Linked DNA regions of Heyndrickxia acidicola. The protein of the gene in region 2 binds, or shares a complex with, the protein of the main gene of each other region. Links are inferred from orthologs where the notes say so. Each region holds a gene or a part of one and is shown on either strand. Other genes may lie near its edges.

The links.
Region 1: the proteins of A5N88_RS00805 (region 2) and A5N88_RS14760 are in contact, whole or in part, in a solved structure (PDB 1F51), measured with the Bacillus subtilis proteins. The link is inferred for Heyndrickxia acidicola from one-to-one orthologs.

The regions. Positions count from the first base shown.
Region 1 is NZ_KV440953.1:3,156,824-3,160,624, forward strand. What follows is about bases 915-3,782. They hold A5N88_RS14760 (response regulator), read right to left. Parts: upstream 2,602-3,782; coding sequence 2,227-2,601; downstream 915-2,226. Other genes in these bases: A5N88_RS14755 (class II fructose-bisphosphate aldolase), read right to left, coding at 915-1,764; A5N88_RS14765 (DUF2529 domain-containing protein), read left to right, coding at 2,843-3,358; pyrG (CTP synthase), read right to left, coding at 3,598-3,782. Also shown: murA (UDP-N-acetylglucosamine 1-carboxyvinyltransferase), read right to left, coding at 1-535; more of A5N88_RS14755, read right to left, coding at 907-914; more of pyrG, read right to left, coding at 3,783-3,801. UniProt on the Bacillus subtilis protein: Key element in the phosphorelay regulating sporulation initiation. Phosphorylation of spo0B during sporulation initiation.
Region 2 is NZ_KV440953.1:191,502-196,444, reverse strand. What follows is about bases 1,278-4,102. They hold A5N88_RS00805 (sporulation initiation phosphotransferase B), read right to left. Parts: upstream 3,042-4,102; coding sequence 2,514-3,041; downstream 1,278-2,513. Other genes in these bases: A5N88_RS00795 (ribosomal-processing cysteine protease Prp), read right to left, coding at 3,874-4,102; rpmA (50S ribosomal protein L27), read right to left, coding at 3,571-3,861; obgE (GTPase ObgE), read right to left, coding at 1,278-2,461. Outside these bases: pheA (prephenate dehydratase), read right to left, coding at 1-643; A5N88_RS00815 (ACT domain-containing protein), read right to left, coding at 663-1,133; more of obgE, read right to left, coding at 1,169-1,277; more of A5N88_RS00795, read right to left, coding at 4,103-4,200; rplU (50S ribosomal protein L21), read right to left, coding at 4,211-4,519; A5N88_RS00785 (Rne/Rng family ribonuclease), read right to left, coding at 4,678-4,943. UniProt on the Bacillus subtilis protein: Key element in the phosphorelay regulating sporulation initiation. Acts on spo0A. Mediates reversible phosphoryl transfer from spo0F to spo0A.

The sequences.
Region 1 (3,801 bases), 3.0 Mb from region 2 along the record:
CTTTTGCCTTAACAGCAGCAAGCATAATATTAATCGTGGCACCCACACTCACGACATCGAGATAAATTCTGGCACCACGAAGTTCATCCGCCCGAAGATAGATGGCCCCTTGTTCATTCGTAACCTTTGCACCAAGGGCTTCAAAGCCCTTAATATGCTGGTCAATCGGCCTTGGTCCAAGATGGCACCCTCCAGGTAGTCCAATAACCGCTTTTTTGAAGCGCCCGAGCATGGCTCCCATTAAATAATAAGAGGCTCTTAGTTTTTTAACCTTTCCATTCGGGAGCGGCATGGAAACCATTTTGCGGGGATCCACAATCATATCTTCATCATTTTTAAAAGTAACTTTTCCACCTATTTCTTCAAGCAAGGATTTTAAAATTTGGACATCTGATATATCGGGCAGACCTTCGATTGTCACTGGAGATTCCGCTAAGATAGTAGCCGGAATTAATGCAACAGCACTATTTTTCGCACCACTTACTTTAATGGTTCCTTTAAGGGGATAGCCTCCTGCAATCTTAAGCTTTTCCATTTTAAACTCCCTTCTATGGCAATAAATACTGGCTAAGCAGCATTAGTTGCCACATTGAATGTATATTTCGACAGTATGACAGTCATATTTGATCCTTGGGCGAGATTCCCTATGGTTTATTTCTCTATAATCTTCGTCTCTTTTTTAATACCCCTTAAAACACTCGCTTAATTAAAATTCTATACTAGATAAAAAAATATAAACAACTGTTATATAAAAAAATAACTCTCGAAATATTTCCAATTTCCGGTCATTTCGCTCACCTTTTGCAGGAGTCATTCTTTATTGTTCCAAAAACACAAAACGGAAACCGCCTCTAAGCGGCGGCTTCCTTATGCATTTCCCATTTTCTATTATCTTAATTCAGGAATTTACGCCTTGCCGGAAGAACCGAATTCACGCATTTTACCGATAACTGTTTCTTTGATAGCTTCACGGGCAGGTCCAAGATATTTGCGCGGATCATACACTTTGGAATCGGCTGCAAAAATTTCCCTTACTTTCTTGGCAGACGCTATCTGATTTTCAGTATTTACATTTATTTTTGCAGTACCAAGTGAAATGGCTCTTTTAATATCATGTGTAGGGATTCCTGTCCCCCCATGGAGGACTAATGGAACACCAGTTGTGTTACCGATTTCCTCCATTTCTTTGAATCCAAGATTAGGCTCCCCCTGATAAGGGCCATGTACGGATCCCAGAGCAGGTGCAAGACAATCAATACCTGTTCGCTGAACAAGCTCTTGGCATTCCTTCGCATCTGCATAGATGATTCCTTCCCCAATGACATCATCTTCTTGTCCGCCGACTGTTCCAAGCTCAGCCTCAACCGATACCCCTTTAGAGTGTGCATACTCTACTACGTTTGTTGTTATTTCTATGTTTTCCTCAAAAGGATGGTGGGAAGCATCAATCATGACTGAAGTAAACCCAGCATCTATTGCTTTCTTGCAGTTCTCAAGGCTGGTTCCATGGTCTAAATGAATCGCAACAGGCACTGTAATCTGGTAATCCTCCATTAATCCTTCAACCATTTTAACGACTGTGTTAAATCCGCCCATATAACGGCCGGCACCCTCTGAAACTCCCAAAATAACAGGGGATTTTTCTTCTTCAGCGGCAAGTAAAATTGCTTGTGTAAATTCAAGATTATTAATATTGAACTGTCCCACTGCATAATGTTCTTCTTTTGCTTTGTTTAACATTTCAGTCATAGAAACTAAAGGCATGATTAAATTTCCCCCTTTATACTGAATAGGTGCAGAAAAATGGCTTTTTTGCCCCAATTCTTTTAAACGATTATTTAGAGAATAAATAATATTATATTTTCATCATATCAAACTACTATTTTTTTTGCCATTGAACTCTTTTATATTTTTGGCTTTATTATTTCAACTTTAATAACGGCTCATTTTAAGCTCGTTGGCAGTAAAGAAAGGAACAAAAGCAACCACTTTTACTTTTGTTTCCTTTCTTTACTGTGACCTAAAAAACAACAGAGCCTTTTTCAAAGCCTGCTTTTAAAAAGTCGTCTCTGTTATTGAGCCAATTAATTTTCTCCCCTGGCATTCGCTTAGCAGGCTGTTTAGATAAAGATCACCTAGGTTTTGTTAACGTTGGGCTGTAAAAGAACAAGAAGTTGAGATATCATTTTTATTCATACATTAAAAAATGGAAGCAGCCCGCTTCCGTCATTTAATCGGCATATTCTCCCTGACCGCACTGCGGATATCGTCTATATCGAAAGGTTTGGCGAAGTGGGTGATCGCTCCTAGATCCTTTGCTTCTTGAATCATATCCAATTCTCCATAAGCAGTCATAATGATAACGCGTATGTCCGGATCAATCTCTTTCATTCTTTTCAAGATTTCAATTCCGTCCATACCTGGTATTTTCATATCTAACAATACAAGATCTGGAGAATGCTTTTTTGTAATTTCCAATGCCTGTACACCATTTGCTGCTTGGAAAGTTTTGTATCCCTCTTTTTGGAGCACTTCATTTAACAAAATACGGATGCCGAATTGATCATCTACAATGAGTATTTTTTCTTTTGTGTCATCCATCAAATTCCCCCCTGACTGATTAAACAGTGCAATTTCTTGTGCAGGCATAAAAATACCGTTCTTCTGTTCTCCTTTTCACTTGCATGTATACTATAAGTATATAGTTCTCTATTTGTAAACTATTTTCCTTCTTTCAATGGAGAAATAACAAGTTTTTTAGCGATTTCGCTATTTTTCTTTATTTTGTTTATAATTTTAACAGGGCTTAAATAACCCTATGCGAAAGGAGGATACTTAACGTATGATGAAAATGTTTATGACCCAATTGAACGGCCTTTTCCAAAGGATTTATGATAAAGAAGAACCAGCTATTGAAGATGGCGCAAGACTTTTAGCGCAGGCAATTGTCGGCGATGGAAATATATACATAAAATCCTTTAAAGGAATGGATGCCGTCGCTATCGAGGCTCTCGAGGGCGCTGAACCATTAAACGGGGCTGAGAGACTTTTAACACTTGATGAGGTAACAGAGACCGACAGAGTTCTCGTTATTACGCGTTTTTCAAATGATCCTGAAGCACTGCAGCTTGGCCGTCAGCTATCCCAAAAAGGGATTCCGTTTACCGTTATTGCCGGAACCGTCAAAGATGAAGAGACTATCAGTGATCTGGCCGACGTATATATCAACACCTCCCTAATCAAAGGGATGCTTCCTACTGAAACAGGAGATAGAACAGCATTCCCTTCATCCATGGCTGCCTTATTCATTTACTACGGAATTAAATTTGCATTAGATGAAATCGTGGATGAATACTAGAAAGGCGGAAGCGCCTTGCTCATCGGTGTACGGATTCCGTAGTCTTCGACTGAGATAAAGGAAACACAGCGAGGCACGAGCTGATGCTGACTTATCGTAGGGAGGAGACATAGAAATCAGTTAGCCGATAGGCGCTGGAGCTAGACAAGAAAAATATCCACAGGTTTAGCACTTTATAATTTCCTGGCAAGCATTAAAAAGCCTGAATCAAAGGATCCAGGCTTTTTTTAATCTATTCTTTATTGCTGATTTTTTAATGACGCTTCAATAAACCCTTTAAATAAAGGCTGTGGACGAGTTGGTCTTGAGGTAAACTCCGGATGGAATTGAGAAGCTACGAACCAAGGATGATCTTTTACTTCTACAATCTCGACCAATCTTCCGTCAGGGCTTGTACCGGAAAATACAAAACCGGCATCTTCCATTTGGCTGCGGAAATCATT
Region 2 (4,943 bases):
CTTGATGGAGCGCTCCTGCCCGGTCGGATGGCAATGTAACCATCACAGTGGTTTTTATGTGAGAAACATTTAGCTTAATTTCTTTTTGTAAGGTTTGAGATGATACAGCGATAAAACGGGTGTGATTATATGGCAGGTCATGGATATTTCTTTTCACTATGGACAATTGATACTTTTCTGCTGCCAATTCATTTGCAATAGCTGCTGCTTTAAGCTCAGGGTGATCGCTGACATATTTAGCGGCAGCAGCAGTGGAGGTAACCTGCCCCACGCTTGCACCTCTTAAATCGCCATGAAGAAATTTATGGCATTGGGCTATAGCATGAGGATGAGAAAAGACCTTTTCAGTTTCTCTCCAGCTCTCCTGATTTTCCGGATGGACCATCAGGTGCTGCTGAATAGGAACCGTAATTTCTGCAACAATCGGCGGATTGCTTTCATGATATAAATAATCAACCGTTAAATGAACGGAGCCCTCAAGAGTATTTTCAAGAGGAACGACCGCTACATCGACCTGATTGGCATTTACTGCATCCAAACAATCCGGAATGGTTTCAAACGGAATTCGTTCCATCCAAGGAAATGCGCTTTGTACCGCTATATCTGTAAAAGTGGCTTTTGGCCCTAAATAACCTGCTTTCAATCTGAACATCCCTTTCTTTTTATGCACCTGATCCCAGTATCTCGACCCGATTAACAAAATCAAACTCCTGAAGCTCTTTAATAAGGGTCTCCAGGGTAATGGGGATATCTGTAACGTTTAAGGAGACGGTGACATTTGCCCGCCCCTGAATGGGAATGGTTTGGTGAATCGTAAGCACATTGCAGGAATAAGACGCAATCACTCTTAATAATTCGGAAAGTGATCCGGAACGGTCTTCCAGAAAAAAGAATAATGTAACAATCTTTTCTTTCACCATGGCGTGGAAAGGAAACACTGTATCCTTATATTTATAAAAAGCACTTCTTGAAAGATCAACAAGGCGGACAGCCTCCCAAATAGAGGCTGCCTTCCCGCTCTCAAGGAGCTCCTTGGCTTCAAGTGTCTTTTTCATCGCTTCAGGCAGGACATCCTCGCTTACAAGAATAAATTTCTGTTCCTTGTTTTTCCCCACTTTCAATGCCTCCCGCATATCCATTTCCTCAGTGTCCGGAAGAACCGGCCAAACTATTCTACAAATTCGAACTCATAATCCATTAGTCTGATGGTATCACCATCATTCGCACCCTTTTCACGCAGTGCATCATCAATTCCCATGGAGCGGAGCTGTCTTGCGAATCTTCTAATGGACTCTTCATGGTTAAAGTTCGTCATTTTAAACAGCTTTTCTACTTTATCTCCGCTGACCACAAATGTTCCATCCGGATCCCTTGTAATAGCAAATTCAGCTTCCTGCTTTTCATGTCTGTAGACAACACGATTAACATCATCAGTTTCTTCCTTCTCTTCATAAAGAGGGAATTCAGGTGTTACTTCCAGTAGGTTCGCTATTGCAAAAAGCAAATCTCTGATGCCTTGACGGGTAACCGTGGATATCGGGAATATAGGAAAATCATCTTTAAGCTGTTCTTTAAATGCTTTAAGGTTTTCTTCAGATTCAGGAATATCCATTTTATTGGCAACAATGATTTGAGGGCGCTCGGTTAAACGAAGATTGTATTCCTTTAACTCCTGATTTATGGTGATGTAATCCTGGTATGGGTCCCGCCCTTCCATTGCGGACATATCTATCACATGAACGACAACCCTCGTTCTTTCAATATGGCGCAGGAATTGGTGACCAAGACCCACTCCCTGATGAGCTCCTTCAATTAGGCCTGGCAAATCGGCCATGACGAAACTTCTGTTATCCTCAGTCTCGACTACTCCAAGGTTTGGAACTATGGTCGTAAAATGGTATTCACCAATTTTCGGCTTTGCAGATGATACAACCGAAAGCAAAGTGGATTTCCCTACGCTAGGAAAACCTACGAGTCCAACATCAGCAAGAACCTTTAATTCAAGGATGATGTAACGTTCCTGTCCAGGCTCCCCATTTTCAGCAATTTCCGGTGCAGGATTAGCAGGTGTAGCAAAACGGGTATTTCCTCTTCCTCCACGGCCGCCCTTTGCCACAACTGAACGCTGTCCGTGTTCCGTTAAATCAGCAAGAACTTCCTTCGTATCATCGTCAATTACGACTGTACCCGGCGGAACCTTAACAACCATCGGCTCAGCCTTGCGTCCATGCTGCCCTTTTGACATACCATGTTCTCCGCGCTTCGCTTTAAAGTGACGCTGATAACGGAAGTCCATTAATGTTCTTAATCCTTCTTCCACTTCAAATATGACGTCGGCTCCTTTTCCGCCATCCCCGCCTGCAGGACCGCCTTTAGGAACATATTTTTCACGGCGGAATGCGACCATTCCGTTTCCTCCGTCTCCACCTTTAACATAGATTTTGACCTGATCTACAAACATAGATGTACCACCTTTTTTTCGTTATATGTAAAAACTTTTTTGTTAAATTTTGTTATACCAAGGCTTCCATGGTGAAAGAGTTTTCTGTAAGCTTCTTTACATCCATTTTGTTAATGACGTTCTTTTGCTCTTCCATCCACTCGGCTACCGTTTCCTTATTCGTTATTGTACCGCTAAATTCAAAAAAGAACCGCACACTGTTTTCGAATGTGTCAAAAGAGATGTAAAGATGATTATCGTGATAGGGTGCTACGGCATGATCCAATATATCGAATAAAGAAGTAAGCCATTGGGAAATCTTCAGATCGTCGGCCGCCAGTTCTCCTTCTTCATTCAGCATTTCATATTCAATTTGAAATTGGTGATGCTCCCAATTGAATGTCAATAAAAGCTGAGCAAATGCAGGAAGTTTTAAGTTTGAAATCCTGGACTCCTGATGCGCTTCCATAATAATTTCTTCTAAAATACGTTCTACCTGATCATATTTATTTAAAGCTACATTTCCTTTTATTAGCTGCAATTTATTCATCCAATCATGCCGAGCGTGCCGGAGCACCTCAACCACTGTCCAGTTCTTCATGTTACATAGCGCTCCCCTGTACTATTTCTCTTTATACCTTTTGATAGTATATCAGAAATACGGTGTTAATGCATTTTGAAGTCGAATAAAATCTAGTTATGCACCCATTTTCTATATCATGCTTAAATGATATCTGGACTAAGCTTTTGGAGAAATCGTTCTAAGGAGCGAGATAGAGTTAAATTAGAGGGATAACTTATAAAAAAAGCGCTAGGAGCACACTTTAAGGGTGAAGGCCATGATTGGCCCGACATTCGTTTATTACAATCTTAAATAAAGGCTGTTTTCGCATCGATTGGTGCTTTCCGTACAAGGCATCTTTCCGCATGTTGTCTGTTTTCGCGGATCTTTTCGTAAGCAATTCACATCTTTTAAAATTAAATCATCAATTCAAATCATTCTTTATCTCATTTAGCAACAAAGTTTACGAAAAGTGCCTAAAATAAAAAAACTCTAATCGCATTAACGATTAGAGTTTTTTATAGTATATCTCCATCATAAAGGTGAAGATATACAAAAAGCTTCGTTATTAAGCTTCTTTTGCTGCAGGGTATACGCTGACTTTTTTCTTGTCACGGCCTAGACGTTCAAAACGTACTACACCATCAACTTTAGCGAAAAGTGTGTCATCGCCTCCACGGCCTACGTTTTCACCTGGATAGATTTTTGTACCGCGTTGACGGTAAAGAATGGACCCGCCAGTTACGAATTGGCCATCAGCACGTTTTGCACCTAGACGCTTCGCGATAGAGTCACGACCGTTCTTTGTAGAACCTACTCCTTTTTTAGACGCGAAAAATTGAAGATCTAATCTTAACATGTATTCCACCTCCTATCGGAAGTTTATTTTAATGTATTCACCATACTCTTGTTCAATCGTTTGAAGGGAAATAATCATCCCTTGCAATAAAAGCTGAACTTTTTGATCCTGCTCCTCAGGCAGCCCTTTTGGAATAATACATTCCAGCATGCCGCTCTTGGATTGCTTAATCACTGGTTCAACCTGTGCTATCGCCATAATTGCATTAATGGTACCAAAGGATACAGCTGATGCACCTGCACAGACAATATCCTGGCCATGCTCAGCAAATTCTGCATGTCCGTCCATCTTAAAAGATAATATCCTGTCGGATGACCGGTTAACTTGAACATGAATCATGCAAGTCACCTTACGCGTTGATTTTTTCAATTACAACTTGTGTGAATGGTTGACGGTGACCTTGTTTTTTGTGATAGTTTTTCTTCGCTTTATACTTGAAAACAACCACTTTTTTAGAACGACCTTGCTTTTGGACTTTTGCTGTAACAGTAGCACCTTCAACTACAGGGCTTCCTACTTTTACAGATTCGCCGCCTACGAAAAGAACCTTGTCAAAAGTAACTGTTTCACCTTCAGCAACATTCAATTTTTCGATAGTGATAGCTTGGCCTTCTTCAACCTTGATTTGTTTACCGCCAGTTTCGATAATCGCGTACATAACTGCACCTCCTTATAAACTCAGACTCGCCAAATGCAGGCGTTTTGCTTTTAAACAAAAGCTTAGTACCTGAATTGTGCGGTTGTAGCACGGGTGCTACAAACATAACATAAAAATTCTATCACACGGCCTAGACTGTGTCAACACAGGTTTTTGAATTACACGATATCTTTCGACAGCTCTTTTTCCGTTCCAAACTTACGAATATGACAGCAGGGAATATTTTGTTTTACGATACTAAAAAAGATTTTTACATTTAAACTTTTTTCAATTCGTTCAAGATGAAGATTGTCATTACCACAAAAAGCGGTTTTGACATCCTCTGTCATTTCAATCAGAACGCCCTCATGTTCACGAAAAGGCTTTTCCCACAGTTCTCTTTCCAAACGAAAAGCCAGTGTCTCCGGACTCTCAACCTTACCCT